DNA from 2 places in the Candidatus Enterococcus lowellii genome. Region 1 is predicted to be linked to the other one. Evidence: riboswitches for the same ligand, from Rfam matches in the RefSeq annotation. Region 1 holds a riboswitch; the other holds the start of a gene.
What was found. A riboswitch is a leader RNA that binds a small molecule or an ion and turns the genes downstream of it on or off. The one in region 1 is predicted to bind thiamine pyrophosphate.
Positions count from the first base shown of each region.

Region 2: linked by a shared signal. The riboswitch ahead of DOK78_RS01270 (ECF transporter S component) and the one ahead of thiT (energy-coupled thiamine transporter ThiT) in region 1 are both predicted to bind thiamine pyrophosphate.

Region 1 is NZ_CP147251.1:495,833-499,291, reverse strand. It holds gene thiW (energy coupling factor transporter S component ThiW) at 1-67, opposite strand, end outside; gene tenA (thiaminase II) at 121-768, opposite strand; gene thiT (energy-coupled thiamine transporter ThiT) at 779-1,351, opposite strand; TPP riboswitch at 1,418-1,519, opposite strand; gene DOK78_RS02360 (cupin domain-containing protein) at 1,681-1,998, shown strand; gene DOK78_RS02355 (peptide ABC transporter substrate-binding protein) at 2,009-3,459, shown strand, end outside.
Region 2 is NZ_CP147251.1:280,907-284,365, reverse strand. It holds gene DOK78_RS01280 (FAD:protein FMN transferase) at 1-17, shown strand, start outside; gene menA (1,4-dihydroxy-2-naphthoate polyprenyltransferase) at 35-979, shown strand; TPP riboswitch at 1,027-1,116, shown strand; gene DOK78_RS01270 (ECF transporter S component) at 1,222-1,785, shown strand; gene DOK78_RS01265 (ABC transporter ATP-binding protein) at 1,782-3,116, shown strand; gene DOK78_RS01260 (cobalt ABC transporter permease) at 3,113-3,459, shown strand, end outside.

The DNA of each region.
Region 1 (3,459 bases):
CACTCGACATAGGTGCCATGCCTTCAATTCGAAACAGTGGTGATAACACAACATCTAACGCAATCATCATTGCTAGATACGTTAATTTCTGTAATTTTTGGTTTCCCATAATGGACTCCTTTATCTATTGAAATAATACGCCATATCCCAAAAAGCTTCTTCCATTTTGACACTTGTCACAAATGCTTCTATCATCTGATGGCGTTCGCTTGCTGTTGCTTTTTGATATAACTGATTCAATAATTCTTTTTCTTGAGCAACAATTGCCATACTTTCTGGTGTAATACAGGTTTCAATCCAACGCTGATACACTGGGTGTGGTGACCCCGAAGACAACGCTAAACCAATTTCTTGATACAACCAAGCACAAGGTAATAAACTTGCAAAAGCAACAGAAACAGAGTGCTGTAATTGCTGATGCATATGTGCAACATAACGTTTTGGGACCGTTGCAAGCGGCGTTTGTTGAACTTCTTGTTCCGTAATCTGCAATCGTTCAAAAAAAGTTTCGCGAATACTTATTTCGCCCGCTACTAAACGCTTCGCACCTTGTTCCATCATCATTTTTATTTGTGGAAGTTCTGTTTGTTGACCAATAGCTAGGTAAACGGATTGTAACGATTCCAAATAATAGCGATCTTGTAATAAATAATAACGAAAACAACTTTCCGATAATGTTCCTTGATGTAATTCCTGAATAAACGGGTGTGCCAAGCTATTTTCCCAGCTTCTCTGAGCAGCATCGCGGGCAATTGTTACAAAATCCATCAACTACTCCTTATCTCAAGGTATCTTTAGGAACGAAAATCGTTGGATTCATGCGATAAAGCACCAATAAAACAATTGTCGTCACAAGCGCCGTTGCCAAGCCACTAATGCCATTCATTACTAAAGAAAAGACGACTGGACTCATGCCCCATAACGCATACATTCCCCAAAAGACCCAACCAGCTACAAAATGCCAGAAGTATCGTGCCAAAGCTCCGATAAAGACTCCTGAAACAATTTGTTTGCGAGCAGTTATCGTATCTCCCGCAGCAATTGCTTTTTGTAATTTAGTTGCTGCAAGACCTGTTAAACCAGCAAAAGTAAAGGCAATAGGGTATTCGATTAAGACTTGAATGACACTTAAAAAGTAAACTTTGGCAGCTGGGAAGTGCAAAATCCCCCAAATGAACGCTGCTAATAAACCGGCTTTAGGACCACGTCGCAACGCATAAACGGCAATGGGAATTTGTCCGAGTGAAATAGAAAAACTTGAACCAATGTCTAAAGGAATAAATGATAAGACCATCGCTAAAGCGGCCAAAATAGTTCCTTCCACCCAAATTTTTGTTGTTGATGAACGCATAAAAAAACTCCTCCTTCAGAATCTTTACAATTCACAAAGGAGAAGTGGATGATATATCTAATGTACACTTCAACTCGTCACAATTCCTACGCTCGAATGATCGAAACAGGTACGGAGGGTTTAGAGTAAACTCAATCTCAGCCCAAATGGACTCCCCTTTGCGAGTAGATTCTATTTAATTTTAACTACAGCAAAAGCATAGCATAGTTTTTAGGTATTGAAAACCTTAATGCAATTTTTTTCTCTTTTAATCCGTTAAAAACTTTTGAACGATTGACATTGTAACGGTTTCAAGTATTATTAGGTGTAATAAAGAGAGGAGCGCTGCTATGATTATTAAACCAACTCTGGCTGAAAAGATGACTATCTTTTTTGACCAAAAGAACCAACCAAACGAGCGTGTCACGATGGGCTTAATTACGCTACAACCCGGTGAAAAAAGTCCAGCAGAAGGTTTTGCTCGCCACGACCAAGATGAATATTCGTACGTCATCTCTGGCACGGCACATACAATCTTGGAGGATGGACAAGATTTACTTGGCAAACCAGGTGATGCGCAATTAATTGAAAAAGGCGAAGGTCACATCAATTATAATGACGGCGATGAACCCGCAGTAGTTGTCTGGATGTTAGTCGACCGTAACTAGGAGGAATAAAATGAATAAAAAGGGAATTTGGTTAGGTGCCCTTGCTGCTTTCGCACTAGTAGGGTGTTCAACAGGCGCACCAAAAGAAGAAGAAGCAACACCAATTAATTTGATGTCTGCATCAGAATTAACAACGTTAGATACCTCTAATATGTTAGATTTTCCAGATGCAATTACTCACACAGCAGCTTTTGAAGGTTTATACGCGTTAGATGAAAATGATGACGTCATTCCTGCCGTAGCGAAAGAATTGCCTGAAATTTCTGAAGATGGTAAAACTTATACGATTACTTTACGAGACGATGCTGTTTGGAGTAATGATGAACCAGTAACTGCACATGACTTTGAAACTGCTTGGAAAAAAATGATTGATCCAAAAAATGCTTTGATTTATAGCTTTTTATTAATTGATACGGTTGAAAATGCCGCAGCGATTTCAGCAGGTGAAAAAGAAGTGGATGAACTAGGGGTAAAAGCTTTGGACGACCAAACTTTGGAAGTTCATTTAAGTGAAGCCAAACCTTATTTTACGTCATTGCTCACTTTTCCAACATTCTTCCCACAAAATCAAACAGCATTAAAAGAATTTGGAAATAATTATGGGAAAGATAGTGAAAGTGTGGTTTATAACGGACCCTTCATCGTCGAAAACTGGAAACAATCTGAAACAAGTTGGGATTTAGTGAAGAACGACAAGTATTGGGACAAAGCCAATGTCAAAGCCGAAAATATCCATTATGATGTCATCAAAGAAGCTTCAACTGCTTTGAATTTATTCAATGATGGTCAATTAGATGTCGCTACCTTAACTGGTGAGTTGGCAAAACAAAATTTAAATAATGAAGACTTCCATTCCTATCCAACTGCAACGATGAACTATATCCGCATGAATCAAGTTCGCGGAGGCAAAGATACCCCACTTAAAAACATTCATTTACGTAAAGCTCTTGCGTTGGGTATCGACAAAGAAACCTTAGTGAACAATGTCATGGCAGATGGTTCAAAACCTCTGTATGGTGCGGTAACAGAAGGATTTGTTAGCAATCCAACCACCGGCATTGATTTCCGTGAAGAAGCGGGCAATTTGATGGAATACAACAAAGATGAAGCCTTGAAGTATTGGGAAGAAGCCAAAGCCGAATTAGGCAATGACATCACACTTGAATTAATGGTTACGGATGATGGTGGTTACAAAAAAATGGGAGAAAGTATCCAATATAGTCTCCAAGAAACATTCCCTGGTTTAACTGTCGAACTAAAAGCTTTACCAACTGAAACAGCCTTGAACTTAGGACGAGACAGCGATTACGATTTATTCTTGATTTATTGGACACCAGATTATAAAGATCCAATTTCAACATTAAAGACCCTATATTCTGGCAATGACCGTAACTACTCAAACCCAGCCTATGATCAATTACTTGACGATGCTTCTATCAAATACGCGAACGATTTAGAAAA
Region 2 (3,459 bases), 210 kb from region 1:
GCAGCGAACTTAAATAGCAATCTAGGAGGAAAAAATGTCACTGAAGAATTTTTTAGAAGTTGTTGAGATCCGTACAAAAGTTGCGAGTCTTTTCCCATTTCTTATCGGCGTGCTGTATTCATTAGCACATTTTAACGAATTTCATGGGTTTTATACGGTGTTGTTTTTCATCGGAATGTTAACTTTTGATATGACTACTACAGCGATTAACAATTATATGGACTTTAAAAAGGCACATTCAGATACTTATAAATATGAGCAAAATGTGATTGGTCGTGAACGAATCTCACCTGCGTTGGTTCGTAAAATGATTTTAATTATGTTAGGAATTTCAGCGATTATTGGGCTATTATTAAGCATGATGACTGGCTGGCTCTTTTTAATCATGGGCGGGATGGTTTGCCTAGTTGGAATTTTCTATACATTTGGTCCGATTCCTGTTTCACGTATGCCATTAGGTGAACTTGCGAGTGGCCTAACAATGGGCTTAGGTTTATTTGCGATGACAGTTTATTTGAATACCGTCAATCAACGTGTCTTTTATCTAGATATTAGTTTTAAAAATAATAGTTTTTCATTAAGTGGTCAATTTTGGGGGATTTTAGCAATTTTTGTGGCATCCTTACCTTTAGTATTTACGATTGCCAATATTATGTTGGCGAATAACTTACGCGATTTAGAAACAGACATCGAGAATGACCGCTATACATTGGTTTATTACATTGGTCGTGAAAAGGGCGTACAGTTATTTCAAATCATGATGTATGCTTGTTATGCTACAATTTTAGTAGGCTTTTTATTCTGGGTATTCCGTTGGCCGATTTTAATCGTTTTTGTGAGTTTACCAAAAGTGCGCCGTAATTTGATAGCGTTCCAAGAAACCTTGCCACAACCTAAAAGCTTTGGCTATGCGATTCAAAATATGGTATTGTTTAATGCAAGCTACGTATTAGCATTATTATTGAGTTTACTTTTTTAAAGTGGACGTCTAAATAAAGGTATGTTATACTTTTAAAAAATTAAATATAGAAACATTTGGGGTGCTGTCAAGCTGAGATTATACCCATTGAACCTGAAACAGTTAATACTGGCGCAGGGAAATGTGTTTATTATTGTGATGAGTGCCTGACTAAGTTTATTTAGTCAGGTTTTTATTTGCCATAATCTGTCTACAGACAGAACTCCTTTTGCTTCTATTTTTGGAATGAAAGGAGTTTTTTTATGCAAAAATGGTCATTGCAACAAGTGGTTTTACTCGCATTTTTAGCGTTTTTATTTGGTGGGGTATTTATGGGGGCAGGCGTCTTGTATTCGCTGTTAAATGCTGCGCTCACACCGCTAGGACTCAGCCCGTTTGCCAATGAAATTCTATTTGGCTTATGGACAATGGCGGCACCGGTGGCAGGAATGTTAGTGCCAAGAAAAGGCAGTGCTACTTTAGGAGAGCTATTAGCGGCGTTAGCTGAAATGCTGTACGGTTCGTATTTTGGCCCAGGTGTTTTATTATCTGGTTTGATTCAAGGTTTTGGTACGGAATTAGGGTTCATGGTGACAAAATATCAACGTTACGATAAAGTTGCTTTATTTTATGGAGCGATTGGTACCACTGTCTTAAGCTTTATCTATGAATTCTTCAAGTTTGGTTATGGCACATACGGTTTAGGCATGGTAGCAGCACTATTTGCCGTTCGCTTTATTTCGGTCGTCTTTTTCGGTGTCATTCTAGTTACACAAATTATGAAAATCTATCAAAAAATTCAAGACGCTAGGGTATCTGTTTCATGATTGAATTAAAAGACGTCACTTTTCAGCAACAAAAGCACATCATTTTGAATCGTTTGTCGTTTGTTTTTCCAAAACAGCAATTTATTTTGGTGACAGGAGATAGTGGGAGCGGTAAATCAACCTTATTTCGGCTCATTGCGGGTTTTGCTCAACTTTCTTATACGGGCAAAATTTTATTAGATGGTAAAAATTTAGCAACTGCTTCGATGAAAGAAAAAGCGCAAACAGTGGGGATGGTCTTTCAAAATCCTAGTCAACAATTTACTATGCGAACACTACGTAAAGAAATTATTTTTGCGTTAGAAAATTTAGGTCTGGCCGTTTCTGAAATAAATCGCCGAATGAACCACGCGTTAGCACTAGGTGAGACCTCACATTTGGCTGATAGGGAAATCAATCAGTTATCTGGTGGCGAGAGACAACGAGCAGCTTTGACCGTTATTTTAGCCATTGATGCACCAATTTTAATCTTAGATGAACCTTTTGCTAGTATCGACTCTGAATCACGCTTGCGTTTGATTCAAAAGCTAAAACAACTACGCAATCAAGGGAAAACCATCATTTTAAGCGATCATGACTGGTTAGGGTATCAAGAGGTGGTCGATCAAGTCGTGGAATTGACCAAGGGAAAACTGCATACATGTTCACTTGATAAACTAGATGCAACCACTTGTTTTTATTTGCATCCATCAAAAGATAAGCGACCGCCATTTTTCGATTTACAAAAGGTACAAATCCAACGAAATAAGCAATTGTTGCTTGAGACAAGTTGGCAATTAAACAAAGGGATTACCACATTAACAGGAGCAAATGGGGCTGGTAAAACTTCCTTGTTAAAAGCCATGTCTCAACTAGAAAAATACCGAGGTAAAATGTTTTTGAATGGCAAAAAGTTAAGAAAAAAACGCCAACTTTATCAAACCATGTCATTAGTTGTCCAAGATGCTGCTAAACAATTTGTAACGTTAACCGTTCAAGAAGAATTGTTGTTTAGTAAGAACCAAAACCCAGAAATCCGTGCAAAACAACAAGAAGCATTAGCTTATTTTAAGATTGATGGTACGCAAAGCTTGTTTCATTTAAGTGAAGGGCAAAAGAAAATTGTGCAATTAATTAGTATGCTCAGTCTGGATTTAGAGTTTCTTTTGTTAGATGAACCCTTTGCTGGTTTAGATCAAAAAGCGTGTAGGTATTTTGTAGAATGGATTCAAGAACAATCGAACCAACAGGATTTCTTAATTGTGACACATCGTTTAGCGCCATTAGCTGGTATTAGTCACCATCACATTGTGTTGGAAAAGCAAGCGTTACAAGTAGGTGAACGTTCATGAAAAAAACCAATGCCTTAAACATGAGTCTCTTTATTCTCATTTTAACTCTTGAGATTTCATTTACGAGGAGCGTTTCCTTGAATATTTTTCTGATAGGCTTAGCTGTGTTGTTTTTCTTGTTTCAGAGGAAGTGGGCGAGTGTCATTCTCTTGGTGTTGCTTCCTTTGATTCCAGCATTTTCTACTTATTGGTCCGTCATGTTAAATGGGAGTGGGAGTGAAGACGCGATTTTGTTGCTGACACGAACTTATGCGTTTGCAGCATTGGGCTTATCCTTTGCTGTCGGTGTAGATTTAGAAGAATTATTGTTGGTTTTAGAACAAAAAGGTGTCGCACCGAACTT